One region of the Kribbella sp. NPDC004138 genome, then DNA from elsewhere that is predicted to be linked to it. Evidence: predicted binding sites of a transcription regulator. Region 1 holds the regulator's gene; each other region holds the start of a gene.

Evidence for each region. The regulator HrcA, encoded in region 1, represses chaperone genes, less so after heat shock. The targets are predictions, from matches to a motif close to TTGGCACTCGNNNNNNNCGAGTGCCAA.
Region 2: the regulator HrcA is predicted to act here: its motif matches at 1,647-1,673, upstream of groES (co-chaperone GroES).
Region 3: the regulator HrcA is predicted to act here: its motif matches at 2,106-2,132, upstream of groL (chaperonin GroEL).
Region 4: the regulator HrcA is predicted to act here: its motif matches at 5,666-5,692, upstream of ACWEOO_RS30435 (FmdB family zinc ribbon protein).

What each region holds. Positions count from the first base shown of each region.
Region 1 is NZ_JBSGFZ010000012.1:132,049-139,306, reverse strand. Features, by position in the region: gene ACWEOO_RS18850 (MBL fold metallo-hydrolase) at 1-520, opposite strand, end outside; gene ACWEOO_RS18845 (EF-Tu/IF-2/RF-3 family GTPase) at 531-917, opposite strand; gene ACWEOO_RS18840 (ThuA domain-containing protein) at 1,011-1,661, shown strand; gene ACWEOO_RS18835 (Gfo/Idh/MocA family protein) at 1,646-2,749, shown strand; gene hrcA (heat-inducible transcriptional repressor HrcA) at 2,799-3,821, shown strand; gene dnaJ (molecular chaperone DnaJ) at 3,853-4,995, shown strand; gene ACWEOO_RS18820 (16S rRNA (uracil(1498)-N(3))-methyltransferase) at 4,996-5,712, shown strand; gene ACWEOO_RS18815 (ArsR/SmtB family transcription factor) at 5,763-6,092, shown strand; gene ACWEOO_RS18810 (hypothetical protein) at 6,191-6,613, shown strand; gene ACWEOO_RS18805 (hypothetical protein) at 6,610-6,819, shown strand; gene ACWEOO_RS18800 (response regulator) at 6,843-7,258, shown strand, end outside.
Region 2 is NZ_JBSGFZ010000006.1:314,683-321,940, forward strand. Features, by position in the region: gene ACWEOO_RS11150 (class I SAM-dependent methyltransferase) at 1-927, opposite strand, end outside; gene ACWEOO_RS11155 (peptidoglycan-binding domain-containing protein) at 937-1,536, opposite strand; gene groES (co-chaperone GroES) at 1,803-2,099, shown strand; gene groL (chaperonin GroEL) at 2,228-3,847, shown strand; gene ACWEOO_RS11170 (GNAT family N-acetyltransferase) at 3,943-4,428, shown strand; gene shbA (RNA polymerase sigma factor ShbA) at 4,527-5,150, shown strand; gene ACWEOO_RS11180 (hypothetical protein) at 5,143-6,588, shown strand; gene guaB (IMP dehydrogenase) at 6,718-7,258, shown strand, end outside.
Region 3 is NZ_JBSGFZ010000027.1:25,136-32,393, forward strand. Features, by position in the region: gene ACWEOO_RS32635 (SigE family RNA polymerase sigma factor) at 1-311, shown strand, start outside; gene ACWEOO_RS32640 (PASTA domain-containing protein) at 308-1,165, shown strand; gene ACWEOO_RS32645 (MmcQ/YjbR family DNA-binding protein) at 1,203-1,538, shown strand; gene ACWEOO_RS32650 (GNAT family N-acetyltransferase) at 1,519-2,082, opposite strand; gene groL (chaperonin GroEL) at 2,317-3,942, shown strand; gene ACWEOO_RS32660 (glycoside hydrolase family 6 protein) at 4,153-5,100, opposite strand; gene ACWEOO_RS32665 (ribonuclease domain-containing protein) at 5,156-5,590, opposite strand; gene ACWEOO_RS32670 (GNAT family N-acetyltransferase) at 5,806-6,738, shown strand; gene ACWEOO_RS32675 (hypothetical protein) at 6,809-7,258, shown strand, end outside.
Region 4 is NZ_JBSGFZ010000024.1:88,036-95,293, reverse strand. Features, by position in the region: gene ACWEOO_RS30475 (SigE family RNA polymerase sigma factor) at 1-402, opposite strand, end outside; gene ACWEOO_RS30470 (alpha/beta hydrolase) at 495-1,799, opposite strand; gene ACWEOO_RS30465 (hypothetical protein) at 1,942-2,553, opposite strand; gene ACWEOO_RS30460 (hypothetical protein) at 2,803-2,940, shown strand; gene ACWEOO_RS30455 (alpha/beta fold hydrolase) at 2,937-3,578, shown strand; gene ACWEOO_RS30450 (GNAT family N-acetyltransferase) at 3,583-4,095, shown strand; gene mscL (large conductance mechanosensitive channel protein MscL) at 4,125-4,511, opposite strand; gene ACWEOO_RS30440 (SAF domain-containing protein) at 4,629-5,243, opposite strand; gene ACWEOO_RS30435 (FmdB family zinc ribbon protein) at 5,301-5,645, opposite strand; gene ACWEOO_RS30430 (penicillin acylase family protein) at 5,834-7,258, shown strand, end outside.

The sequences.
Region 1 (7,258 bases):
CCTGCGGCATCATGCCGACCACGGCCTGGATCGTGTCCGGCCACTCCAGCGGGAACGAGTCCTCGCCGTACGACGGCGGCGCCGACTCCTCGAGCAGGTCGCCGACGAAGAACACGTCCACGTCCGGTACGGCGACCACGGTGTCACCGGAGGTGTGCCCGTTGCCGACGTACAGCAGCTCGACGCGGCGGTCGCCGAGGTCGATCACCTTGGCGGCCGCGAACGTCGTACCGGCCAGGTCCTGCTCGGCGGCGGCGTTCTCGTGCAGGTAGACGGTGGCGTCGGTGAAGACGCTGTTGCCGGCCACGTGGTCGAAGTGGGCGTGGGTGTTGACGACCCAGATGACCGGCGCGTCGGTCAGCTCGCGGATGTGCTCGCGGAGCTGCTCGGCCTCCTCGGTGGTGGCCCGGGTGTCGATCACCAGCGCGCCGTCGGCGCCGACGACCAGGCCGACGTTCAGGTCCCATTCGTCGTACCGGCGGACCCAGGTGCGATCGCCGATCTCGGCCCAAGCGCTCATGCGGTCGAGATTACTTGCTCAGCACATCGCCCTTGAGCACCTGGTCCCGGCTGACGCCGCGCAGCAGCAGGCCGACGTTGTCGCCGGCCTTCGCGGTCTGCACCGTCTTGCGGAACATCTCGACGCCCGTCACCTCGACCTGCAGCATCGGCTGCCCGGCGCGGGTGAGCAGCACCTGCTCGCCGACCGAGACGGTCCCGGCCTGCACCCGGCCGGTCACCACGGTGCCGCGGCCGGTGATCGAGAAGACGTCCTCGACGGCCATTCCGAACGAGCCCACCGGCAACGTGTCCTGCGGCCGCGGCGGCGCCGGAAAGCTGTTGGCCTCCGCATGCCCGCGCGCGAGCATCTCCTGCGGATCCATCGGATTCGACCGCTTCCAGAACTTCCAGCCCATCCTTCGACCCTAGCGGTTGGCAAGCCCTCCACCCGGGACCTAGAGTCGCAACTGTTCCGAACGGAATCTCGAAACTTTCGAAGGGTGGCCGGTGTGACGACACGACGTGCTGTGGTGGTCCGGGGCGGCTGGGAAGGGCACTCGCCGGTCGAGGCGACCGACCTGTTCATCCCGTTCCTCAAGGAGAACGGGTTCGACGTCACGGTCTCCGACACGACCGCCGCGTATCTCGACCTGGACGGCGTCGACCTCGTCCTGCAGTGCGTGACGATGAGCGACATCGAGCAGGACCACTTCAAGGGCCTGGAGGCGGCGATCCGCCGCGGCACCGGGTTCGCCGGCTGGCACGGCGGCATCGCCGACTCGTTCCGGAAGAACGTGGACTACAGCTTCATCACCGGCGGGCAGTTCATCTCGCACCCGCACGGCTTCACCGACTACCGCGTCGACGTCGTCCCTGAGCAATCGGACCACCCGATCGTCGAGGGCATCACGCACTTCGACGTGCACACCGAGCAGTACTACATCCACTACGACCCGACCAACAACGTGCTGGCCACCACGACGTTCGAGGCGCACCCGGACTACCCGTGGATCGAGGGCGCCGTGATGCCGGCGGTCTGGACCCGCACCTGGGGTGCGGGCAAGGTCTTCGTCTGCACGGTCGGTCACAAGCTCGACGACCTGGAGACGCCCGAGGTCCGCACGATCATCGAGCGGGGGCTGCTGTGGGCGAGCAAGTGACACGCGTCGGCATTGTCGGTACCGGCGTCATCTCGGGGACCTATCTCGACCACCTGGGCAAGCTGCCCGGCGTCGACGTGGTCGCGGTCGCCGACCTGGACCGCTCCCGCGCCGAGGCGATCGCGGAGCAGAACGACGGGATCCGCGCGCTGACTCCCGACGAGCTGGACGCGGCTGACGACATTGAGATTGTCGTCAATCTGACGATCCCGGCCGCGCATGCCGCTGTGCACCAGGCCGCGCTGGCCGCCGGCAAGCACGTGTACGGCGAGAAGCCGCTGGCCATGGACCGCGCCGAGGCGGAGCCGCTGCTCAAGTACGCCGCCGCCAACGACCTGCGGATCGGCTGCGCACCGGACACGGTCCTCGGCACCGGCACCCAGACTGCCCGGGCCGTGATCGACCGCGGTGACATCGGCACCCCGCACGCGGCCACCGCGTTCATGGTGACGCCCGGCCACGAGCTGTGGCACCCGGCGCCCGAGTTCTACTACCAGCCGGGCGGCGGCCCGGTTCTCGACATGGGTCCGTACTACGTGACCAGCCTGGTGACGCTGCTCGGGCCGGTCGTCCGGGTGACCGCCCGCGCCGGCCGGGCGAAGCAGCAGCGCAAGATCCACACCGGGCCGCGGGCCGGGACCGTGTTCGACGTCGAGGTGCCGACCCACGTGACCGGCGTGCTGGAGCACGAGTCGGGCGCGCTGACCACGGTGCTGATGTCGTTCGACGTGTGGGCCGGGCGGCTGCCGCGGATCGAGGTCCACGGCACGGACGGCAGCCTGTCCGTACCGGACCCGAACGGCTTCGACGGAACCGTCGAGATCGTGACGCCGGAGCAGCGCGAGTGGACCGAGGTACCGGTCTCGGGCGGGTACGCCGGGGCCGGGCGCGGGGTCGGCGTCGCGGACATGGCCCGGGCGGTGCGCACCGGCGAGCCGCACCGGGCCAGCGGCGAGCTGGCCTACCACGTGCTCGACGTCCTCGAGTCGTTCGTCGACTCCGCGGTGCAGGATCAGCCGCTTGATGTGGCCAGTACAGTGACGCGCCCCGAGGCCGTTCCGTTGGGAGCGTCGCCCGAGACCGCCTAGACTGGCACTCTGAAGGATTGAGTGCCAAGAGGCCGAGAGGGTGGTGCGCGTGCTCGACGACCGCAAGCTGGACGTTCTCCGCGCCATCGTCGAGGACTACGTGGCCACCCATGAGCCGGTCGGCTCGAAGACTCTGGTCGACCGGCACAACCTCGGCGTCTCCCCGGCCACCGTGCGCAACGACATGGCCGCGCTGGAGGAAGAGGGGTACATCACCCAGCCGCACACCAGCGCCGGCCGGATCCCGACCGACGCTGGCTACCGGCTGTTCGTCGACAAGCTGAGCACGGTCAAGACCCTCTCGATCGCCGAGAAGAAGGCGATCACGTCGTTCCTGGCCGGAGCTGTCGACCTGGACGACGTGGTCCGCCGGACCGTCCGGCTGCTGGCGCAGATCACCCGCCAGGTCGCCATCGTGCAGTACCCGTCGCTGAACCGGTCGAGTGTGCGGCACATCGAGGTCGTCACGATGAGCCCGCGGCGGTTGCTGCTCGTGCTGATCACCAGCACCGGCCGGGTCGAGCAGCGGCACGTCGAGCACCCGCACGACGTCGACGAGCAGCTGATCGCGGACCTGCGGTCCCGGCTGAACACGGCGCTGGCCGGTCAGCGCCTGACCGACGCGACGGCCTCGCTGGCCGGTGTGCCGGAGCTGTTCGCGCCGGCCGACCGGCCACTGGTCGCGGCGATCGTCACCACGCTGCTGGAGGCGTTCACCGACGAGGTCGGCGAGCAGCGGATCGCGGTCGGCGGCGCCGCCAACCTGACCCGGTACGGCGACGACTTCGAGCGGAACGTGAAGCCGGTGCTGGAGGCGCTGGAGGAGCACGTCATCCTGCTCAAGCTGCTTGGCGAGGCGACCAACCCGCAGACGCTGACCGTCCGGATCGGCCACGAGAACCCCTTCGAGGAACTCGCGACGACCTCGGTGGTCGCGACCGGCTACGGCTCGAAGTCCGAGGTGCTGGCCACGCTGGGCATCGTCGGACCGACGCACATGGACTATCCGAGCACGATGGGCGCCGTACGGGCCGTCGCGCGCTACGTCAGCCAGATCCTGGCTGAGTCATGACGATTCTGCTATCAACCCCCTGGTCTGGAGTATGAGCACCGATTACTACGCCGTCCTAGGTGTCAGCCGTGACGCGTCACCGGACGAGATCAAGAAGGCGTACCGCAAGCTGGCACGCCAGTACCACCCGGACGTGAACGACTCCGAGGACGCGCACCAGAAGTTCCAGGAGATCGGGCGCGCGTTCCAGGTGCTCAGTGACCCGCAGAAGCGGCAGATGCACGACCTCGGCGGCGACCCGTTCGCAGCCGCGGGCGGCGGGCCGGGCGGCGCCGGCTTCGGCCAGGCGTTCACGTTCACCGACATCATGGACGCGTTCTTCGGCCAGACCGGCGGGGCGACCCGCGGGCCCCGGCCGCGGACCAGGCGCGGTCAGGACGCGCTGATCCCGCTGCGGATCGACCTGGCCGAGGCCGCGTTCGGGACGACCCGAGAGCTCAAGGTCGACACCGCCGTGCTGTGCCCGACCTGTAGCGGGTCCGGCGCGGCAGCCGGCTCCGAGCCGGTCACCTGCGAGATCTGCCACGGTCGCGGCGAGGTGACGCACACGCAGCGGTCGTTCCTCGGTGAGGTGCGCACCATGCGCCCGTGCCCGAACTGCCGCGGCTACGGCACCACGATCCCGAACCCGTGCGTCGAGTGCTCCGGCGACGGCCGCGTGCGGTCCCGGCGGACTGTCACGGTGAAGATCCCGGGCGGCGTCGACACCGGGACGCGGGTGCAGCTGTCCGGCCAGGGCGAGGTCGGTCCGGGTGGTGGCCCGGCCGGTGACCTGTACGTCGAGATCGAGGTCGAGCCGCACGACATCTTCACCCGCAACGGCGACGACCTGCACTGCACCGTGACGCTGCCGATGACCGCGGCCGCGCTCGGTACGACGATCGACCTGCCGACGCTCGAGGGCGAGACGACGCCGCTGGAGATCCGGCCCGGCACGCAGTCCGGCACGGCGATGACGCTGTCCGCCCGCGGCGTACCCCGGCTGCGGCACGCCGGTCGCGGCGACCTGATCGTTCAGGTGATCGTCGAAACCCCGACCAAGCTCGACGATGCCCAGGCCGACCTGCTGAAGCAGTTGGCCGGGATCCGCGACGAGGAGCGCCCGCAAGGCCATGTCCAGGCCACCCATAAGGGCGTCTTCGGCCGCCTCCGCGACGCCTTCGGCGCCCACTAGATGGGAGTCGCGGTCTTCCACCTGGAAGACCTGTCCGGTGCCGAGCTGACCCTCGACGGGGCCGAGGGTCGGCACGCGGCCGTCGTACGGCGGATCGGGCCGGGGGAGCGCGTTCGCCTGACGGACGGGCGCGGCGCCTGGGCCGAGGGGACTGTCGTCACGGCGAGCAAGACCGGTGTGACGGTGGCCGTCGACGAGCGCGGGAGTGTGCCCGGGGCGGCGCCGCGGGTGGTCGTGGTGCAGGCGGTGCCCAAGGGCGAGCGGGCCGAGTTGGCGGTGGAGATGCTGACCGAGGTCGGCGTCGACGTGATCGTGCCGTGGAACGCGGAGCGCAGCCAGTTCCGGGCCAACCCCGAGCGGGTCGAGAAGATGCTCGTGAAGTGGCGCGCCTGGGCGTTCGAGGCGAGCAAGCAGTCGCGGCGGGCCTGGTTCGCCGAGGTCGCTCCGCTCGCCACCACGGCCGAGGTCGCCGCGTTGCTGGCCGGCGCCGCGCTTCCCGTCGTACTGCACGAAGAAGCCACCGTCCCGCTGGCGTCACTCGAGCCGCCCGCGACCGGTGATGTCGTCATGGTGATCGGCCCCGAGGGCGGCATTGCCCAGGCGGAGCTGAAGGCCTTCGACGTCGAGCCGGTCCGCCTCGGCGACACCGTCCTGCGCACCTCGACGGCCGGCGTCGCGGCCGCCGCCGCGCTGCTGGCGCGCTCACGTTGGCTGTGACGATCCGCGGCGTACGCTGTTAGACAGCAACCGAACACAAGGATCGGACCATGCCCGTCGAGTCAGCCCGCGCCCGCACGCTCACCCATGCCGACCCGGCCGAGGTGCCGCTGCAGGTCGCACTCGACGCGCTCGCGGATCCGGTGCGGCGGTCGATCCTGCGGGACCTGGCCGTGCACGACGAGTGGACGCGCGCGTGCGGCACGTTCGACGTGCCGGTGAAGAAGGCGACCGCCAGCCACCACTTCGCCGTCCTGCGGTCCGCCGGGCTGATCGAGCAGCGCGACGAAGGCGCCCGCCGCCTCAACCGCCTGCGCCGGCCCGAGTTCGACTCCGCCTTCCCCGGCCTGCTCGCCGCCACCATCGACCGCGCGGACTGAGCAACTCTTACAAACCCCGAACACAGCGCCGATCGTCCTCGAATTCCCGTCGGGGAGTCTCGTTCCATCACAGCGAACGAGCACGAGGAGCACACACCATGCACAGGTCTGTACGCGGCGCACTCGCAGCCGGTACGTCGGCTGTCGTCCTGGCCGGTGGTCTCGTGGGAGGTACGACGGTCGCGTCCGCCGACCCGACTCCCACGCCGACCCCCGCCCCGTCGTACAAGCCGGTGACGCTGAGCCCGGAGGAGTCGCAGAAATTGTGCGCCGAACTCCTGCCCAAGCTGATCGCCCGCCGGGACAAGCTGACGACCCGGATCAACGGCGGCGCCGACGTGAAGGGCTCGGTCGCGTGGCTCAAGGCGCGGGCCGCCGCGCAGAAGGCGAAGGGACACGACAAGGCCGCCGCTCGGCTGGAGCAGCGGGCGCAACGCCGGACCGAGCGGCTGACGCAGCTCGGCACCGTCAAGACGAAGCTGGAGACCTTCAAGACCGAGCACTGCCAGGTGGCCAAGTGACACGCAAGGCGCTGGTCGTGCTCATCGGTACGGCGGGCATCGTCCTCGGGCTGTCTGCGTGCGGCTCCGCCGACCGGCCGGGAGAGCAGGGGTCCGGCCAGGCTCCGGCGACCCAACAGGTGGGGTCGCCGGAGCAGGAGCTGGATGGGATCGGGTCTACCCTGGACGCGATCGATCGCGAGCTGGCCGGCGACGACGCACCCTGACCGCGAATCCCCAGGAGCAGAAGATGACCGCTGCCGGTCGCGGGCTGGTCCTGGTGGTCGAGGACGAGGCGGCGATCGCCGAGGTGATCGCCCTGTACCTGCGCCGCGACGGCTTCGGCGTCCGGATCGAGTCGGACGGCGAAGCCGCGCTCGCCGCGTGGCGGCGGATGCGTCCGGTCGCGGTGATCCTCGACATCGGACTGCCCGGGAAGGACGGCGCGGAGATCTGCCGGACGATGCGGGCGGCGGAGGACTGGACGCCGGTGCTGTTCGTCACGGCGCGGGACGACGAGGTGGACCGGCTGCTCGGGCTGGAGCTCGGGGCGGACGACTACATCACCAAGCCGTTCAGCCCACGGGAGCTGGCCGCGCGGGTCCGGACCGTTCTGCGGCGGGCGTCCGGCACGGTGACCGCCGCCGAGGTGCTGGCTGTGGGCGC
Region 2 (7,258 bases), on a different contig from region 1:
CGAGGCGAGCGGCGTCAGCACGTGCTGCGCCGCCGTGACGTAAGCGATGCGCGGATCGAGCAGCCAGCCACCCACGGCTGCCGCGACCGCCGTCACCAGACCGGCCCGGACGACGGCGCCGTCCGGCTCGTAGATGTACCGCCCGACCGGCCCGACCTCAGCGTCCGGCGCCTCGGCGACACTCGCCTGGCTCGGCAGCAGCGTCGCCCGGCGGGACGTACCGCCGTACAACTTTCCGGACCACAGTGCGGCTTCCTTCACCTCACCGCCATCGCTGATCCACTCGGCTTCCACGCTGTCGGGAATCGCGTCGTGCGGAATGCCGGGCGCCACCTTCACGCACGCGGTCCGCTCCAGGAGCGAGGTCACGAACGACCACGGCGGCGAGTAGGCGTTGTGGTCGAACACGCGCCGCCCGTCGGCCCGCCGCGCAGGATCGGCGAACACCATGTCGTACGGCGTGAGGTCCGTGGTCTGCGCATCGCCTACCAGGACATCGCCGGGCAGGTCGAACGTGGCCAGGTTTGCCCGGGCGACCGCTGCTGTCTCGGGGTCCCGCTCCACGCCGGTGACCCGCAGGCCGGCGCGGGCCATCGTGATCAGGTCGCCGCCGATGCCGCACCCCAGGTCGACCACGGTGTCGATCTGGGTGGCTGCGATCCGTACGGCGCGGTGGGTGCTCACTGTGGTGCGGGTGGACTGCTCCAGGCCGTCCGGGGTGAAGTACATGCGCTCCGCGTCCGGACCGAACTTGGCGGTCGCACGGTGGCGTAGTGCGGCCTGGGTCACCGCAGTCGTGACCAGTGTCGCGTCGTACGAGCGTCTGAGCTTCTCGACGAGCTGGAGCTCTCTGCCGGGGCGGTACTCAGCACAAGCAGCCGCCAGCACCTCAGCGCCTGGTCCGTCGAGCAACGCCGTGACAGTCACCCGGTAAGCCTAGAGCGGGCTGGAACAGCTCCTGCTCCAGCTGCGGGTAGCCATCGAGTACAGGCGCCAGTTCATCGCGGAGCGGGTCTTCGGGCCGTAGATGCCGTCCACCACCAGGTGGTGCTTGCGCTGCACCATCTTGATGACAGTGCGGGTGTTGGTGCCGTAGATGCCGTCGACGGCGAGCTTGGTGCCGTAACAGAAGTTCAGGTTGCGCTGGAGGACCTGGATCGCGGTCTCCGGATCACCTGTCCGGGCGGAGCCGCGGAACGGGTCGTCGCCGTACATGAGGTTGCAGGTCGTGCTCGTGCTGCCCAGGATCGACGGCATCGGGATGCCCCAGCTGCGGTTCACCGGCACGAGCCGGGCAGACCTGCACTGCGGCAGCGCGGCCGCTACCTTCAGCTCGGCCGCCGTCGCGTCGTTGGACACCGCTTCGTCGACCTTGGGTGCGTCTGCTGCCGGGGCCGCGACGGGCGGGCCGGCGGCCGGCGGCGACTCTTTCGACGCGTTGGCCGCGACGGCGCCGACGCCGACCGCGGCGACGGCGGTCAGCAGCGCGATCGTCCGGCCGGACAGCTTCGGGAACGCGGGCAGCTTGAACGCCATGGGCCCCTCCTGTGATCGCTCTGAGAGAACGGTCGCATGCGGACCCGGGTCCGGCCCAGCGTTCGGCCACAATCCGTACCCGGACGATTACCCGGCCGATGAGAATTCGTCTGGCACTCGAGTTGACCGAGTGCTAATCGCGGCCTAGATTCGGTGTTGGCACTCTCCACACGAGGGTGCCAGCGGTCCGGCCTCTGACCCCCGCGACGGCAGGGGAGCGCGACCACATGCCACAGACAAGCGAATTCGACCGTGGAGGTCAGCAAGTGTCGGTCACGATCAAGCCGCTCGAGGACCGCGTCCTCGTCGCGCCGCTCGAAGCCGAGCAGACCACGAAGTCCGGCCTGGTGATCCCGGACACCGCCAAGGAGAAGCCGCAGGAGGGCGAGATCCTCGCCGTCGGCCCGGGCCGGATCGACGACAACGGCAACCGCGTCCCGCTGGACGTCGCCGTCGGCGACAAGGTCATCTACTCCAAGTACGGCGGCACCGAGGTCAAGTACGACGGCCAGGACTACCTGATCCTGGGCGCCCGCGACATCCTCGCAGTCGTCAGCAAGTGACGATCGCTCGCTGTTCCTGACTGACACCGCCCTGGTGCCGCACACCGGCGCCGGGGCGGAGTCGGTCTGGGACCAGCGAGTCCGTACTGCTTACGAAGAGCGAATTTCAGAGAGGGACTGGATTTTTCATGCCGAAGATCCTCGAGTTCGACGAGAACGCGCGGCGCGCGCTGGAGCGCGGCGTCGACAAGCTCGCGAACACGGTGAAGGTGACGCTCGGCCCGAAGGGCCGTTACGTCGTCCTGGACAAGAAGTGGGGCGCCCCGACCATCACCAACGACGGTGTCACCGTCGCCCGTGAGGTCGAGCTGGACGACCCGTTCGAGAACCTTGGTGCGCAGCTGACCAAGGAGGTCGCCACCAAGACCAACGACATCGCCGGTGACGGCACCACCACCGCGACGGTGCTGGCGCAGGCGCTGGTGCACGAGGGCCTCCGGGCGGTCGCCGCCGGCGCCAACCCGATGGGCCTCAAGCGCGGTATCGAGGCGGCCGTCGAGGCCGTGTCGGCCAAGCTGGTGGACACCGCGAAGCCGGTCGACGACAAGGGCGACATGGCCCACGTCGCGACCATCTCCGCCCGCGACGCCGAGATCGGCGCGCTGATCGCGGACGCGTTCGACAAGGTCGGCAAGGACGGTGTGATCACCGTCGAGGAGTCGAACACCTTCGGGACCGAGCTCGAGTTCACCGAGGGTATGCAGTTCGACAAGGGCTACATCTCGCCGTACTTCATCACCGACGCCGAGGCCGGCGAAGCGGTGCTGGAGGACCCGTACATCCTGATCCACCAGGGCAAGATCTCCGCGATCGCGGACCTGCTGCCGCTGCTGGAGAAGGTCGTGCAGTCCGGCAAGACCCTGCTGATCATCGCCGAGGACGTCGAGGCCGAGGCGCTGTCCACCCTCGTGGTGAACAAGATCCGCGGCAACTTCACCTCGGTCGCCGTCAAGGCGCCGGGCTTCGGCGACCGCCGCAAGGCGATGCTGGAGGACCTGGCCGCGCTCACCGGCGCGCAGGTCGTCGCCCCCGAGGTCGGGCTGAAGCTCGACCAGGTCGGCCTCGAGGTGCTCGGTTCGGCCCGCCGGATCGTGGTCTCGAAGGACAACACGACCGTCGTCGAGGGTTCCGGCAAGGCCGAGGACATCGAGGGCCGGGTCAGCCAGATCAAGTCCGAGATCGAGCGCACCGACTCCGACTGGGACCGCGAGAAGCTGCAGGAGCGGCTGGCCAAGCTGGCCGGCGGCGTCTGCGTGATCAAGGTCGGCGCGGCCACCGAGGTCGAGCTGAAGGAGAAGAAGCACCGGATCGAGGACGCGGTGTCCGCGACCCGGGCCGCGATCGAGGAGGGCATCGTCGCCGGCGGCGGCTCCGCTCTCGTGCACGCGGCGACCGTCCTGGACGGCGGCCTCGACCTCGAAGGTGACGAGGCGACCGGTGTCCGGATCGTCCGCAAGTCGATCGTCGAGCCGCTGCGCTGGATCGCCGAGAACGGCGGCTACGAGGGCTACGTCGTGACGTCGAAGGTGGCCGAGCTCGAGTCCGGCAGCGGCTTCAACGCCGCCACCGGTGAGTATGGCGACCTGCTGGCCCAGGGCGTGCTGGACCCGGTCAAGGTGACCCGGTCCGCGCTCGCCAACGCCGGCTCGATCGCCGCGCTGCTGCTGACGACCGAGACCCTGGTCGTCGACAAGCCCGAGGAAGAGGAGCCCGCCGCGGCCGGTCACGGCCACGGGCACGGTCACTGACCTCAGGCAGTAGTCAAGCCGTAGTTCGACAGCACAGCACACAGAGCACCGCCCGGCAGGAAACTGCCGGGCGGTGCTCTGTTCTCATAGGAGCTGTGTCGATTCGCGAGCGTCGTTCCGAGGACCTGCAGGTCTGCGTCGAGTTGTTGCGGGTGGTGCACGCGCAGGCCGGCTACCCGATCAATTGGCCCGCCGACCCGGAGCGGTGGCTGACGCCGGAGGCGGCGCTCGGCTGCTGGGTGGCCGTGACCGGAGCCGGTGAGCGGGTTGTCGGACATGTGGTGCTGACGGGAGTGGGCGACGGCGCCGAGGTGGAGCGGTTGTTCGTGGATCCGACGGCGACGCGTCAGGGGGTTGGCCGCCAGTTGCTCGACCATTGCGTGCAGACAGCGGCGGGGCTCGGGCGGCCGCTGTCGCTCGAGGTGGTCGGCAACCGCGGCGCGGCAGAGCGCCTGTACCGCCGGGCGGGCTGGCTGGAGACCGGCCGCACGCCGATCGACTGGGGCGGCGATCACGCCACCGAACTCATCCGGTTCAGCGCGCCGCGGCGAACCGAACCGGCCAGTAGTGACAGATCGTGACCAAAACCCTGGCTTGACCACGAATTGCCACTATGCAAGGAGAGTTGAGCGCCGTACCATCTTTCGAGCTGACCGGTCCGAACACGAGGGGGCGAGGGGTGACAGAGGTCCGAGTACCTGACACCCACGACCGGGTCGAGCTCAGGGATCTTGCCGCGCTGGCCGGCGACGGGGACCGTACAGCTCTCAACGACCTGCTCACCAGGGTGCGCGCTGTGGCGCACCGCTACGTACGGTCCCGTCTGTGGACCTATCCCGGCGGCGCCGACATGGTCGACGACGTCGCGCAAGAAGTTTGTGTCGCGGTTTTCGGCGCGCTCGGCCGCTACCGCGACGAGGGGAGGCCTTTCGAGGCTTTCGTCTACGGCATCGCGGCCCGCAAGGTCGCCGATGCCCAGCGTGCGTTCGCGGTGGCCGACGTCTCGACGCCGGACCTGCCGGACGGCGCGGACGAGTCACCGACGCCGGAGGAGCACGCGGTACGGCACTCAGAGGTCCAGCACATCATGGGGCTGCTGGACAAACTGCCGGAGAAACTGCGCGAGATCCTGCGCCTTCGCGTCGTTGCGGGGATGTCAGCCGAGGAGACCGGCCGGGCACTGGGCATGACACCGGGGGCGGTGAGGGTCGCACAGCATCGGGCGTTGAACACGCTCAGGGGGTTCGTGGGGCATGAAACACAGCTGGAACGAGGAAGAGCAGGGGAGGGGCATCATGGCTGACCGATTCGACCTGGACGCGATCGAGGCCGATGACGCACTGCTCGATCTGCTTGCCGCCGGTGGGGAGTCCGCCCGCTCGGCGGGTGAGCACGACCCGGCCGTCGCACTGCTGGCCGATCTACGGCTCGCGGTGGAGGTCGAGGACGAGCTCCCGGTGGAGACCATCGACGATCCGGAGAGCTTCCTGGCGCGCTGCGCCGCGCTCAACCCGATGACCGACCCGTTCGCCCGCAAGATGGCGACCCGCGGTCTGGCCTTCGGTGTCGCCGCGGTGGCCGCGCTGTCGGTCTCCGGGGTCGCGGCGGCGGTCACCGGCGATCCGTTGTCGCCGTACGAGAAGGTCATCGAGAAGATGGTCGACGCGGTCCGCCCGCAGACCAGCTTCCCGAAGGAGGACGTCGACGGCTCGCCGGTCGTGGACCGGAGCAAGATCGTCAAGGTCAGCAAGGACTTCAAGAAGGACAAGGCCGAGCACGCCGCCCAGTCCGGCAAGGACGGCGCGGCAACCGACGACGATCCGCAGGCGCAGGACCTCAAGGGCACGCCGGAGGTCGTCCAGCCGGAGGACAGGCCGGTCGCGAGCCGCGAGTGGCCGTACCCGCTGCTCCCGACCGACGAGCAGAAGACGCAGGAGCCGGTCAAGCCGACGACCGAGGTGACGGCGACGCCGAAGCCGACCGACGACAAGACGGACGAGCCGACCGGTACCAAGACCGACGAGCCGACCGACACCAAGACCGAGAACCCGCCGGACACGCCGCCGTCGACGCCGACCGAAGAGCCGACCGAGCCGGCGACCCCGACCCCGACCCCGACGGACACGACCACCGCGACTCCGCCGCCGACGAACGGCGAGACCAACACGGGCGACGGCGGGACCGGTACCGGCGACAACACGGTGAGCGACCCGACCGGTACGCCGAGCGCGGGGTCCGGCGACGGTCAGACCGGTGGCGAGGAGACCACGCCGCCGGGTTCGGACAGCACCACGCCCGCCGGCACCGACAGCACCGGTACCAGTGACACCTCCGGCGACGACACGAAGCCGAGCAGCCCGGTCACGCAGGTCCCGGAGCAGACCGAGCAGGTCCAGCAGCAAGTGGAGCAACTGGTCGAGAAGATCCAGGAGGTCCTGCCGACGCCGAGCGGCCTGCCGGTCACCAACGAGAGCGCCGAGCAGTTCTTCGGCGTTCCCGACGCGACCGCGAAGTCGATCGACACCCGCAGCTCGGCCAAGAGCACGAAGTCGGCCAAGAGCGGGAAGCACTCGAGCGGGAAGGTCAGCACGGGCTCGGTCCGCAAGACCTACCCGACCGGCAAGCACTCCACCGGTCACTATCCGGAGGGCAAGCACGCCGCCATCGAGCGGACCCACGGATCCACGACCGACACGAGCCTGCTGCAGATCCTCGAGGTCGTCAACAAGCCGATCCGGTAACCGTCCGGCCACGCACCGCCCGTCGCCCAGCGGCGGGCGGTTGCCTGTGGACGGCGGATTCGGGGCCTGGCGGCGGCGCGGATAGGATGGGGTCCCGTTGCCGCCGTACAAAAGGTGCTCGTTTTCCCCATGGACATCACCCCCGCTGGAGTTCCCGACAAGTTCGCCGTCCTCGGTCTCACCTTCGACGACGTGCTGCTGCAGCCGAACGAGTCCGACGTCATCCCGTCCGAGGCCGTCACCCGGTCTCGCCTGAGTCGTAACGTCGAGGTCAATATCCCGCTGGTGTCCAGCGCGATGGACACCGTCACCGAGGCCCGGATGGCGATCGCCATGGCGCGCCAGGGCGGCCTCGGCGTCCTGCACCGCAACCTCTCGATCGAGGACCAGGCCCAGCAGGTCGACCTGGTCAAGCGCTCCGAGTCCGGCATGATCGCGCAGCCGATCACCATCGGCCCGGACGCCACCATCGGCGAGGCCGACGCGCTCTGCGGGCAGTACCGGATCTCCGGCGTTCCGGTGGTGGACGACGCCGGCGTCCTGGTCGGCATCGTCACCAACCGCGACATGCGCTTCGAGACCGACCTGTCCCGGCCGGTCCGCGAGGTGATGACCAAGCAGCCGCTGATCACCGGCCGGCAGGGGATCGCGGCCGACGACGCGATGGCGC
Region 3 (7,258 bases), on a different contig from region 1:
TGGTCAACTGCTTCCGCTCCTCCCGCCGGCGCCGCTGGCACGGGGAGCTGCCCTCGGCGTCCCTCCCGGAGTCGCCGGGGAGCGATCAGACGGCCGGTGTCGACGACACGGACGCCGTGATGCGCGCACTCGACCGCCTTCCCGGCGACCAGCGCACAGCCGTCGTACTGCGGTACTACGCGCACCTGAGCGAGCAACAGATGGCGTCCGCGCTGGGCGTCGCCGCCGGCACCGTCAAGAGCCGACTGTCCCGCGCGGTGAAGGCCCTGGCGCAGGACCCACACCTGGCAGAACTGCGAGAACCCCGATGACCGACCTGACCGACCTCCTGGAACGGACCGCCGCGCAGACACCGGTAGGCGAACCCCCACTGGATGCCCTGTACGCCGGAGCAACCCGTCGTCGACGCCGCCGCACGGTGGGACTCACAGCGCTCACCGCGGTAGCTGTCGGCGCCGTGATCGCCGGCTCGAACTTGCTGACCTCAGCCACACCGAACGCGCCTGTGACCTCGCCAACCCCAGCACCGACGACGGCAGCTCCGGTGCCGCCTGCGATGCGGCTGGTTGCGTTCGGTCATGCCGCCATCGCCGTACCGGCCGCCTGGCCGACCAACAAGAGCAGGTGCGGCACCCCGCAACAGGACACCGTCCAGATCGACGACCCCACCGCGGCACAGTTCTGCCAGAGCCACCGTCCGAAGGGTGTGGAGAGCGTGCAGCTGACCGGCGCGCCGCCGTCCCTCGACTACCACGCCGACGAGGCGATCGTCATCGACGGCGTACAGGCCCAGCGTCAGCGCACGAGCTGCCGCGACGGCTGGCAAGGCACCAGGGTGTGCACCGGCGCGGTGGGTATCCCGTCGCTCAAGGTCTGGTTCTACGCCGAGTCCTCCACGAGCGCCGCGGAGGTCGACCGGATCCTGGACCGGATCCAGATCCTGCGGGACCGGTCCGGTGTCCCGAGCTACTCGTCACTCGGTGGGCCGCCTTTCAACCCCATCGCGAAGAACTACGGGCCGCTGTTGCTGGCCGCGGAACTCAAGGCCCTGTACAAGTGGGTGACGGCGCCTGGCTACCCGTCCGGCACGATCCTCGGCGTCTCGCCGGCGGTCGGGACGCTGCTGCCGGTCGGAACTACGGTGACGGTGACGATCGCAAGATGAGCAGAACTGTCGGTGCCGGCGTCTAGCGTCAGGGGGTATGGACGCGCAGGCGGTGGTGAAGGTGATGGCGGGGCTGCCGGGTGCCGAGGAGCAGGAGGGGTGGGCCGGGCAGCCGGTCTTCAAGGTGCGCAACAAGAGCTTCGCGTACCTGTCCGAGGACCAGACCCGGATGCACCTGAAGGCGCTCCGCGAGGAGCAGGAGGCGCTCGTCGCCGAGAACCCGGAGGTCTACGAGGCTTCCTGGGAGGGCGGCCGGTTCGCCTGGATCCTGATCCAGCTGGACCTCGCCGACGAGGAAGAGCTGGCCGAGCTCATCACGGAGGCCTACCGCCTCACCGCCCCGAAGTACCTGGTCACCCAGCTGGACGCCTGACCAGGACCCACTGCGGGCTGGTGCGGCTGACCTCGGTGAAGCCGGCGTCGAGGTAGACGGACAGCGGGCCGCGGTACAGGTCGGCGGACGGGATGCGGCCGGCAGTCGTGGTGTCGACGGCACACGCTTCGACACTGGGGGCGCCGTACGAGCGGGCCAGGTCGAGGGCGCCGCGGACCAGTTCACCCGCGACCCCCTTGCGGCGGTGGCCGACCGGTACGACGAAGCAGGTGATCACCCAGGCGTCCAGGTGGTCCGTGCGCCAGTTGGGCGAGGCGACCACCCGCGGGTACGACGTACGCGGCCCGACGGCGCACCAGCCGACCGGAGCATCCCCGTCGTACGCAACGACACCGGGCGGTAACTCACCGTCACGGACCTGCGCCTGGAGGCCGTCCCGGTTGTCCGCGGGGCTGCTGCCGGACCACGCTTTGCCGCGGAGGCGGAAGTACTGGCAGAAGCAGCGGGAAGGGTCGCCGCGCTCGCCCATCACCGTCGCGACGTCGGGCCAGGAGTCCGGGCCGGCCGGGCGTACGTTCACCATGGGCTCACCGTAGCCGGGGCTGGCTTGCACTCGCTTGGGGCGAGTGCTAATACTTGGTTAGCACTCCATGGGTGAGAGTGATAAGAGCTCGCGCCCGGCGGAGTGTGCAAGAAGACGGCCTCGATGAGGTGCCGGAGTTGCGGCGGGACATGAGCGTCGCGGTGCCGGTGCCGTCCGTCGCGGGCATCGAGCCGGCTGGACCACAAAGACTCGACGCGGGAGGACTCGCGGAGAATGCCCAAGCTGATTTCGTTCGATGAAGAGGCGCGCCGCGGCCTCGAGCGGGGAATGAACACCCTCGCCGACGCGGTCAAGGTGACGCTCGGCCCGAAGGGCCGCAACGTCGTGCTGGAGAAGAAGTGGGGTGCACCCACGATCACCAACGACGGCGTCTCCATCGCCAAGGAGATCGAGCTCGAGGACCCGTACGAGAAGATCGGGGCCGAGCTCGTCAAGGAAGTTGCCAAGAAGACCGACGACGTCGCGGGTGACGGTACGACGACCGCCACCGTGCTGGCCCAGGCTCTCGTCCGCGAGGGGCTGCGCAACGTCGCCGCCGGCGCCAACCCGATGGGCCTGAAGAAGGGCATCGAGAAGGCGACCGAGGCCGTCAGCGAGCAGCTGCTGTCGCTGGCCAAGGACGTCGAGACCCGGGAGCAGATCGCCTCGACCGCGTCGATCTCCGCCGCGGACACCCAGGTCGGCCAGATCATCGCCGAGGCGATGGACAAGGTCGGCAAGGAAGGCGTCATCACCGTCGAGGAGAGCAACACCTTCGGCCTCGAGCTCGAGCTCACCGAGGGTATGCGCTTCGACAAGGGCTACATCTCGCCGTACTTCGTGACCGACACCGACCGGATGGAGGCCGTCCTCGACGACCCGTACATCCTGGTCGTGAACAGCAAGATCGGCAGCATCAAGGACCTGGTCCCGGTGCTGGAGAAGGTCATGCAGACCGGCAAGCCGCTGGCGATCATCGCCGAGGACGTCGAGGGCGAGGCCCTGGCCACCCTGGTCGTCAACAAGATCAAGGGCACCTTCAAGGCCGTCGCCGTCAAGGCGCCGGGCTTCGGTGACCGCCGCAAGGCCATGCTCGTCGACATCGCCGTCCTCACCGGCGGCGAGGTGATCTCCGAGGAGGTCGGCCTCAAGCTCGACACCGTCGACCTGGAGCTGCTCGGCCAGGCCCGCAAGATCGTCGTCACCAAGGACGAGACGACCATCGTCGAGGGCTCGGGCGACGCCGACCAGATCACCGGCCGGGTCAACCAGATCCGCGCCGAGATCGAGAAGTCGGACTCCGACTACGACCGCGAGAAGCTGCAGGAGCGGCTGGCCAAGCTGGCCGGCGGCGTTGCGGTGATCAAGGTCGGCGCGGCCACCGAGGTCGAGCTGAAGGAGCGCAAGCACCGCATCGAGGACGCCGTTCGCAACGCGAAGGCGGCCGTCGAGGAGGGCATCGTCGCCGGTGGCGGCGTGGCGCTGCTGCAGGCGTCCGTGGTCGCGTTCGAGAAGCTGGAGCTCGAGGGTGACGAGGCGACCGGTGCGGAGATCGTGCGCAAGGCCGTCGAGGCGCCGCTGAAGCAGATCGCCGTGAACGCCGGCCTCGAGGGCGGCGTCGTGGTGGAGAAGGTCCGCAACCTCGAGCCGGGTCACGGTCTGAACGCCGCGACCGGTGAGTACGTCGACCTGATCGCCACCGGCATCATCGACCCGGCCAAGGTGACCCGGTCCGCGCTGCAGAACGCGGCGTCGATCGCGGCCCTGTTCCTCACCACCGAGGCCGTCATCGCCGACAAGCCGGAGAAGGCCGCGGCCGCTCCGGGCGGCGCGCCCGACATGGGCGGCATGGACTTCTGATCCCCTGAAGTCCGCACAGCACACGCAGTAACCAAGCGGCCCCGAGCTCACGCTCGGGGCCGCTTGCCGCTCCCGCCCGAACTGCTCCGCGCGCTGGCCATTTCAATGGTCAACCTCTGAAATGGCACCTTCGCTGCGCGTATGCGAGGTGTGAACGGGCCGTCTCGGAGGTTAACCACTCAAACGGCTCTGGGGCGGGCGGCCGGTGGGTCAGGTGCCGGTGATCAGACGGTGGGCCAGGAGGGGGGAGAAGGTGCGGGTGGGGAGGTCCGGGGTGAGGCCGCAGGGGCCGTCGGATTCGCCGGGGGTGCGGAGCCAGAGGTGGAGGTCCACGGGGGCGGCGGTGCGGGCGGGGGGTGTGCCGAGTTTGCGGGTCGGCGGGTTGCAGGAGCTGCCGTCGGAGCCGTTGCCGTTGCGGCTGGTGTCGACGACGTAGTGCGTGCCGCCGCCGAGCGCCTGCAGGATCTCGTTGCCGCGGGCTACCGACTGGTCGGTGGTGAAGTAGTTCGCGGTGTTCAGGGCGAACCCGCGGATCTTGCCGACATCCGCGAGCCGCAGCCGGCGGGCCATCTCCTTCGCCTCGCCGGACGTCACGTTCCCGGCGTCGAGGTACGTCCAGGTGTTCGGGTTCTTCGCCGCGAAGACCCCGACGGCGTACTTCAGCAGGGCGATCCGCCCATCCCACTCCGCCGGCGGGTAGCAGTCGAGTCGCGCCAGCGCGTCCGGTTCGAGCACCACCACCGCGGGCCGTGCTCCGACTCCGGCCGACACGGCCGCGATCCACGTCCGGTACGCCGCGTCCGACGCGGCCCCGCCGCCGATCCCGCACTGGCGCCCCGGCAGGTTGTCCGTCACCAGCACCGGCAGTTTCCGGGCCTGGTCCGCGGCCGTCGTGTACGCCGTGACGCCCGCCTTCACGTCGCCGCTCCACGCGCCGACCCATCGCGCCGACGCCTGCGCGGCGATCTTCGACGCGAGCTCGGTGTCCTCCGGGTGCCGTCTGACGTAGGCCGCCGCGGAGGAGGCCGGGTCGACGTAGAACCCGATGGTCAGCTTCAACGGATCACCGGTCGCTTCGGCCCGCCCGGACTCGGGCGGACCGAAGGCGAGCAGCGCGGCGGTCAGCAACAGCGCGGTCGTGAAACGCAGAGTCGGCATCGGTGAAGGACCCTCCTGATCACTCAACGTGCCGACGACATTACTCGCAGACAGCTCAACTGTTCTCGTCGACCTCGCAGAACGAGGAGTAGTGGTCGGCGGTGTAGTAGACGTGCTCGGGCGTGGTCTTCGCCCCGCCACCGACCAGCCGGCGGGCGCCCCGGTCGGGGGAGCCCGGCGTGATCACGGTGTACTCGTGGTAGTAGCCGCTCGACTCCGACGGCAGGATGCCCTCCCGGTTCGAGAAGACGGTGCCGTCCTGGTCGTACGGGAACGGTCCACCGGAATGGATCAGGTCGAGGGTGTCCGAGGCCTCGGGCGGCAACGAACTCAAAGCACAGGTGTCGATCGCGGCCGGCGAGCTGACGACGGACACGGCGGCAGTGGTGGGGGCTGGGGCGGCGTAGGCCGCGGAGCCGGAGGCGACTGTTGTTACAGAGCCGAAGGTGGCAGTGGTTGCCAGGGTCACGGCGGCGATGAGGGTTCTCATGCCCGGAGGCTTCCCGTGGGCAGCGGCGTCGGTACATCCCAGCTGTGAATAACAGGTGGACTATGACCCCGTCGTACCTCTAGAGTCTGGCGCGGCGAGAGAGATCCCGGAGTGGAAGGAGCGACCGATGAACACACTGACTTGTTTCCCGGCGCGCCCGATCCACTCGCACAGCTCGCACTGAGCGGAGCAGCGCGCCTCCTGCTGGAGGATCTGTGACCATCCGCACCACCGTCGAGGCCGACCTCGACACCATCCTTGCTCTGATCGAGCAGCAGTCCGTCAACACCGTCACCCTCGACCGGTACCGCGAATACGTTGCCGCGGGCTACTACAAGCACGACTGGAACTGGGTCGTCGAGGAGAACGGCACGATCCAGGCCCTGGCGATCTGGTGGGGCCTCCCGGGCGAGACTCACCCGTACAGCATCGACGGCCTCTACTACGCCGGCGACGGCGACCCGGTCCCGGTGTGGACCGAGCTGCTGAAGAACGCCGTCGCGTCCCGCCCGGCCGATGCCGAGCCGCCCGAGTACCACTTCTTCCTGGACGGCGACTGGCAGGACCGGCCGGACGTCGTCGCGGCGCTCGAGCCGCGGGCCCGCGCGGCTGCGGCGGTCGGCATGAACACCGTCACCGACCGGCTGCGGTACGAGTGGAAGCCGGCGTACGGCCTGCCGGAGCGCTCCACCCGGCTCACGTTCGGGCCGGCCGACGACGAGGCGTTCGCCGACGTGTTCGTGCGCGTCAGCCAGGGCAGCCTGGACGCCGCGACCGCGCGGGAGATCGCGCGGCTGGGCGCCGAGGGCGCGGCCCGGGAAGAGGTCGCGATGTACAAGTCGATGCCGGGTGACCGGGACCTGTGGCGGCTGGCGTTCGACGGCGACGGTGACCTGGTCGGCTTCGCGCTGCCGACGGCGAACGCGGGCGGGCCGGTCGTCGGGTACCTCGGCGTCGTCCCCGAGCATCGCGGCAAGGGGCTGAGCGACGACCTGCTGGCCGAGATCACGCACCTGCTCGCGGAGACCGGCGCCGAGCAGATCCGGGCCGACACGGACTTCGGCAACATCCCGATGGCGAAGAGCTTCGATCGCCAGGGATACCGGAACTTCGCGGTCCGCCGCGTGCTGTCGTTCCCGGAGAACTAGCCCGAGGTACTGACGCGCCACGCCCGGATCCCTATGCTCCCTGACATGTCAGAGAGCTCCGGGGGAGCCGATGCGTGACATCGCGTTGATCCTGCATGTCCTGGCGGGGGTTGTTGCCGTCCTGTTCGGCCCGTTGGCGATCGTGCTCACACTGCGCCGCCGCGGGCTGAACTGGGGCGGCGAGGTGTACCACTGGGCGATCGCGCTGGTCTGCCTGACCGCGCTGGTGATGGTGCCGTACGACTGGGCGCGGCTCTGGTACTTCTGGCCGATCACGATCGCGTCGTACCTGTTCGTGTACGTCGGCCAGCGCGCGGCCGAGGCGCCCGGCGGACTCTGGTACCGCGGCGTGCTGCGCGGGTACGGCGGCGGCTGGGTCGCACTCTGGACGGCGATCGCGGTGGTCTCGCTGCCGCACCAGTGGTGGGCGTGGCTGATCCCGATCGTGATCGGCTCGCCCGTGATCGAGTGGCTGTGCTTCAACCCGGCGCCGGGCTGGACCCAGCAGGCCCAGCCCGGC
Region 4 (7,258 bases), on a different contig from region 1:
GATGCCGAGCACGTCGGCGATCGTCTGGTCGTCCAGGTCCTGGTAGTAGCGCAGGACGAGCACGACCCGTTCCCGGGCGGACAAGGTCGCCAGCGCGCGCCACAGGTCGTCGGAGTCGACGACGTGTGTCGCGTGGTCCGGCACGGTGCGGCGCGGTTCGAGGTCGGCCGTCGGCGCCTCGCTGAACGAGCGCCGCCGCGTCATCGAGAGGTACTCGTTCACGAGGATCCGCCGGACGTAGTGGTGCGGGTCGTGCGCGGCACGCACCTTCCGCCAAGAACGGAACGCCTGCATCAGCGCGATCTGCGCCAGATCCTCCGCCCGCTGATAGTCGCCGGAGACCGTGAACCCGAGCCGCACCAGTTCCTGTCCACGGGCGGACACGTACTCCTCGAACTCCACTCGCCACTCCCTGGCTGGGCGTACAACTCCTCACGTCTATTAGACGCATCGAGTCGCCCAGCTGATGCAACCGTTCGTACACAGTTCGATCTCTAGCGCAGCAGGAACTCCCGGACCTCCTCCTGCCCGCGCGGATCGCGCTGCACGCTGTGGCCGCTGCCCGGTACGACGACCAGCTTGGCGTTGCGCGCGTGCGCTTCCTCCCATCTGGCCCAGTCCAGTGGACAGAACAGGTCGTTGCTCCCGTGCAGGATCAGTGTGCGCGGCAGGAGCTCCTGCCCGGGCGGGTACGTCGACACGCGGGCGGCCGGCCAGCGCAGACAGCCCTGGATCATCAGTTGGCTGCGTGCGGTCGCCACGTCGTACGGGTACAGCTGTTTCGGGTCCAAGCGGCGTATCGCGTCGTCGAGGGCGGACTTGCGGTCGGGCTTGCCGGACCAGGGGAACCGGAGGTCCGAGCAGAGGGTTGCCATGTGGAGGCCTGCGGACAGCGTGTCGTAGGTCAGGCCCTTGCTGGTGGTTTTGTAGAACAGCTGCTTCAGACCGGCGTCGTCGCCGTTGCGGGCGGCGTGCAGGATCGCTGGGATGCCTTTGAGGGACGGGTTGACCGAATTGAGGCTGGCGACCGACAGCGTCTCCATCAGGTCGGTGCCGCTCACACCGTTCTGCACGAGCCAGGCCAGGTCCTCGACCGGATCAGTCGTGCACGCGACGTCCTGGCGGCAGGTTGCCTTGAGGATCTCGCCGGATGCTGCCATGAGGTCCACGCCCAGCGGGTCGAAGCCCTTGTGCGGTACGACGGAGTCCAGCACGAGCGCCTGCACGTGGTCGGGGTACTTGAGACCGTACTGCGCTGCGGTGAAGCTGCCGTACGACGTGCCGTCCAGCGTCAGCCGGTCGACCTTGAGGGACTGGCGCAGCTGCTCGATGTCCTCGACGGTGTCCGGCGTGCCGTAGTACCCGAGGCCGGGTCCGATGCGTTGGGCGCACTCGTCGACGGCCGTGGCGGGTGGGGTGAGGAAGTCCGAGCCGCCCACAGTCTGTTGCAGCGCAGGGCAGTTGATGCCGTTGGATCCCGTGCCGCGCTGATCGAACATGACGAGCCGGTACTCGCGCAGCACGTCAGGGTGCACGTTGCGGCGCAGGTTACGAACCAGCGGTACGCCGGGTTGGCCGGGACCGCCGGTGAGGAGCAGGAGAACGCCCCGGGGCGCGTCGACGTTGTCGGCGGCGATGACGGAGAGGTCGAGCGACGGGCCGTCAGGGCGTTGCCGGTCGAGTGGCATGTGCAGCGTCGTACAGGTGAAGCCCTGGGTGCAGGGGCTGCTCTCCGTTTCCGGAGTCGAGCAGGCCGTGCAGGCGAGGACGAGCGCGCACAGCAGCCGGATCGTTCGCATTCGCCCCTCCCTCAGGCCGAGGGTGCGGCACAGCGGCGACCGCCGCAACCTGCCTCGCGGGTCGACCTCGAGAGGGACCCGCAAGGCAGGCGCGGGTTGACCCCACGTCGGACGGCTTCGGGGTGCGCGTCCGCGCGCGAGGTCAGCGCAGGCCGAGTGACTTGGTCAGCTCGGCGGTCACCTGGCGCGGCGCCGGCAGGGCGCCAGGCTTGCCTTGGCCTTCCAGCGAGGTCGCCACGAGGCGGCGGCAGCCGAACGCCTCGGCGGTGAACGACAGCACGCCGCGGTCGTTGTCGGTGAACCGCAGGACGTACGTGGGACCGAGCTCCTTGGTGCAGACGGCCGGCTTCTTCGCGACGGGTTTCGCCGCGTCGATCAGGGCGAGCAGTTCCGTGGCCTGCTTACCCATCCGCTTGGTGGTGACCGTCGCGTACTCCTGCCCGGTCGCCTGTGGTTCGTACTGGCAGATCGCCACGCTGACGGGATTGAACTTCGAGGCGGCCGCACCCTGGCCCCACACCGCTTTGTCGGTGGCGGCCCGGACGGCCGCGATGGTGTCCGGGCAGTCCATGCTCGGCGTACCGCTCGGGCTTGCTGTCGGGCTGGCGGAGGGGGTGGCCGACGGGGTCGGCGATTGGGTGGGCTGGGCGGCGGGCGGGGACGAGGCGTCCTCGGTGCCGCAGGCGGCGGCAACTCCGAGCACAGCCACGACGAGCGTCGCACCGATCAGGCCCCGTGTCCGTTGTGCACTCACGACTCGGTCCTTCCGGGTTGGCAAGGTCCACCATCATGGTGGAACGGGGTCACGTCGCGCGTGCCGGAACATCACGGCGGCGCGTCTATCCGGTCACGTCGCCGGATCGATCCCCAACCGAGGCGCAGCTGTAACGTCCGGGCACTGGCCGCAGCCGCCGCTCCGTGCGGCCGCCGACAATCCGCCGGCAGAGGTGATGAGGGCGGAACTCGATCCCGGACCGTCGCGCCGACTCGGTAATCTGGAGACATGACGAGCCCGTACGACGACGAGCCGCTGCTGCCGGACCAGACGCGCGACGACGACCCGCGGACCTGGGGTGACAACGACTTCGGCAGTGACGACGACGATCGCATCCTGAACGAGGTCCCCCCGCACCACGGATGACGGCGGCGGTGCTCCTCGTCCACGGCGGCCTCTGGGAAGCCATGGACGCGGAAGCGTTCTGGGGTACGACGGGCATCACCGGTGGACTGCGCGCCGCCCTGGACATCGAAGTACTTGCCCCCGACCGGCCGCGATGCGCAAGCCGATGGGACGCCGAGGTCGAGGCCCTCGGTGAACAGCTGGCGAAACGTTCCGGTCCGGTAAGAATCGTTGGAGCCTCCAATGGGTGTACCGTCGCGGTCCTGCTGGCGCTGAGGTTTCCCGGGCTGGTCGATCGCCTCCTTCTGGCCTGGCCCGCGACGGGTGACGACGCCGCCGCGAACGAGCGTGCCCGGGCCGGGATGGTGGGTCGTGGGTGCCCGCCGGCGGCCGCGGACGGGCTGCTCGCGGGCGGCATCCTGCGGGGTGTGGCGGACGACGAATTGGCGTTGCTGGAGCGAATTCAGGTGGCGGTCCTGCCGTCGGTGCCGGAGAATCCGTCGCATCAGCGAAAGACGGTCGACGCGTTGCTGCGGTCGATCCGGGGGAGTCGTGAGCTGGCCGGGTGTCCGGAACCGCCGACGCCCGCGTTCCGTGACCGGAACGGCCCGCCCTACCTGGATCAGCTGGTGCGAACGATCGTGGAGTTCGTCAACTGAGGGGATGAGCGTGGAGCTTCGGGGGTTCGACGACGGGTACGGCGTCCAGGTCGCGGGCTGGGCGCTGGACGAGAAGGAAGTGGCGTTGCTGTCCGGGCGGGTGGTCTACCCGTTCCCCGACGAGCTGCTGGCGAGTTGGCGGACGGTCGACTCCGACATCCACTCCTATCTGCTGTTCGACGGCGAGCGGCCGGTCGGGTACGGCGAGGTCTGGCTGGACGACGAGGAGGACGAGGTCGAACTCGCCCGGATCATCGTCGATCCGGAGGTCCGGGGTCGTGGGGTCGGCGGCGAACTCGTGCGGGCGTTGCTCGGGCCGGCGCTGGATGCCGGCTACTCGGAGGTGTTCCTGCGGGTCCGCCCGGAGAACGCCGCGGCGATCCGGGCTTACCACGGCAGCGGCTTCGTCGACGTCCCCGCCGCGTTGATGGAGGAGTGGAACGACGGCCAGCCGGTCCCCTACCGCTGGATGCGCTATGCCGGTGAGCAGGTGGACGTCGGCGAGCTCAGGGGCTGAGGGTTTGCGTCCACCTGCCGCGGCGGGTGCTACCGACGGGCGCTCAGCAGGTCCCGGATCTCGGTGAGCAGTTCCTGGTCGGTGGTCAGCGGAGCGGGCTCGGGCTCCTCGCCGCGCTGGCGACGCTCGGCCAGCTTGTTCAGCGGCATCACGATGAAGAAGTAGACGGCCGCCGCGACGAACAAGAAGTTCAGCGCCGCGTCCAGGATCAGGCCGATCGAGAACTTCGCATCGTTGATCTCGAAGTTCCAGACGCCGGTCAGATCGGTCTTGCCGAAGATCGCCGCGATCAGCGGGTTGATGAAGCCGGCCACGACCGCATTGATGATCTTGGTGAACGCTGCGCCGATGACGACGGCGACCGCGAGGTCGACGACGTTGCCGCGCATGATGAATTCCTTGAAGCCCTTGAGCATGTGGGTGCCTCCACGAAGCGGGTGGTTGTCCCCCGACAAGTTAGGGCTGCAGCTTCGTCAGAGCGAGCGACCGCGCCGCATCGTGACACATCGTGCCCTGACAGATCCGACGAGTGATCAACTCGTGTCCGGCGTCAGCGCGACAGTGATGCGTGCGTTGGCCCCGGCCTGAGCTAGCCGGGCGGCCGCCTCCGGCGCGGCGGCGACCACGATCAGCGCTCCCGAGGTGGTCGATCGAGGCGCCGGCAGAGCGACCACGGGAACGGCGCGGGCCAGCACGGTCGCGGCGTCCGCGGTGGTGCTCGCCGCGGCGTACAGAGTGATGCGGTCGCCGACGCGGAGGAGGGCGGTGACGTCGGCGTCGTCGACGCGGAACGGGTAGGCGACCGAGCCGGACGGCACGGCCGGCGGCGCCAGAAATCTGGCGTCGGTGAGCGGCTCGCCGGCTCTGACCGGTCCGCTGAGCACGCGACTCGTCAGCTCGCTGCCCGGTCTGAGCGCACCGGTCGGCACCGCACCGGCCGGTAGGTCGACGGTCCGCAGATCGTCGCGCGCCGGTGTGACGCCGCCGGTCAGGTCGCGCGCAGCGGCCAGCACCGCGACGGTCGGTGGCGGCGCGGGGGAGAGGGCGAGAAGTCCGAAGTACACGGCGGCCGCGGCGGCGACGCCGGCGAGCAGCCGGCGGTGCCACCGGGCGGCCCGGAGCAGGTCACGAGGGGAGGGGATTTTCATGCCGGAGAAGGTACGAGTTTCTCCGGCAACGGCCCTTCAGTTATCCACAGGTGGCGGTCAGGCCGCGCTGGAGCCCGAGGACGACGACGAGCTGCTCGAGGACGAGGACGATCCCGAGGACCCGGTGGACGACGACCCCGAGGACGTCGACGAAGAAGAGGACGAGGACGAGCCGGACGACGAGGACGACGACTCGGCCTTCGCCGGCGCCGAGCCCTTGCCGGACGACCGGCTGTCGGTCCGGTAGAAACCGGAGCCCTTGAACACGACGCCCACCGCGTTGAAGACCTTGCGCAGGTTGCCCTCGCAGTTCGGGCACACGGTCAGAGCGTCGTCCGTGAAGCTCTGGCGCACCTCGAGCGCTTCGCCACAGTCGGTGCACTGGTACTGGTACGTCGGCACGGTCGGTTCCCTTCAGGCCGCTGGCACTCCTACTACCCGACTGCTAATAATGCGTCAGCCGCCCGAAGTATTCCAAACCCGTGTCCACCTACCTCAACTCTGCGTCCATGTCCAGCCGACGCAGAGCAACGCAAAGTTGTGAGGGACCCCATTTGGGGAGGGCGGGGGGATTCTCTACGGTTGGGTCCGTGCGTCGCCTGCTTCGAGTCGTCATCATCAGCGGAATCGCCCTCGCCACGGTCCTCCTGGTGATCGCGGGAACCGTCGTCTTCGTCGTCCGCCACTCGTTCCCGACGTACGACGGAACGATCGAGCTGGACGGCCTGGACGGCGATGTCAGCGTGGTCCGGGACGCCAACGGCATCCCGCAGATCTACGCCGACAGCCCGGCCGATCTGTTCGCCGCGCAGGGGTACGTGCACGCCCAGGACCGGTTCTTCGAGATGGACTTCCGCCGGCACGTCACGTCCGGCCGGCTGAGCGAGCTGTTCGGCAAGACAGCGCTCGAGACGGACAAGTTCATCCGGACCCTCGGCTGGCGGCGCGTCGCCGAGAAGGAACTGCCGCTGCTCAGCCCGACCACCCGGCAGTACCTCGACGACTACGCCCGCGGCGTCAACGCCTACCTCGCCACCCACAGCGGCTCCGGTCTGAGCCTGGAGTACGGCGTCCTCTCCCTCCAGCCCGGCGGGCCGAAGAACTACCGCCCCGAGCCCTGGACCGCCGCGGACTCGCTGGCGTGGCTGAAGGCGATGGCGTGGGACCTCGGCGGCAACCTGGACGAGGAGGTCACCCGGACGAAGCTGCTGTCGGCGTTCCCGGCGCGCAACGTCGAGAGCCTCTACCCGCAGTACCCGTACGACCGGAACCAGCCGATCCTGTCCGGCGGCTCGATCGGCAAGGACGGCAAGTTCACCACCGCGCCGGTCAGTCCGGAGCTCCGCCGCGGGATGCTCACCCAGGACCTCCTGAAGTCGCTGGACTCGGTGCAGAAGGTCGCGAAGGGCCTGCCCCAGCTGCTCGGCCAGGGCGACGGCGTCGGCTCGAACTCCTGGGTGGTCTCCGGTGACCACACGACCACCGGCAAACCGCTGCTGGCCAACGACCCGCATCTAGGCGCGACCATGCCGGGCATCTGGACCCAGGTCGGCCTGCACTGCAACAACGTCGGCAAGAGCTGTCCGTTCGACGTCTCCGGCTTCAGCTTCTCCGGCCTGCCCGGCGTGGTGATCGGCCACAACAACGCGATCTCCTGGGGCTTCACCAACCTCGACCCCGACGTCCAGGACCTCTACCTGGAGCGGATCGACGGCAACAACGTCCTCTACAACAACAAGTGGCGCGCGATGGCCACCCGTGAGGAGACGTTCAAGGTGGCCGGCGAGGACGAGCCGGTGAAGATCACCGTCCGCGAGACCCGGCACGGCCCGCTCATCTCCGACGTCGGCGACGACGAGCGCAAGGTGGGTGAGTCCGCAGCCGCGCAGGCGAAGTACCCGACGGCGTACGGCGTCGCACTGCAGTGGACCGCGCTCAACCCGGGCCGGACCGCCGACGCGCTGTTCGCGATCAACACCGCGCAGAACTGGACCGAGTTCCGGGCCGCCGCGCAG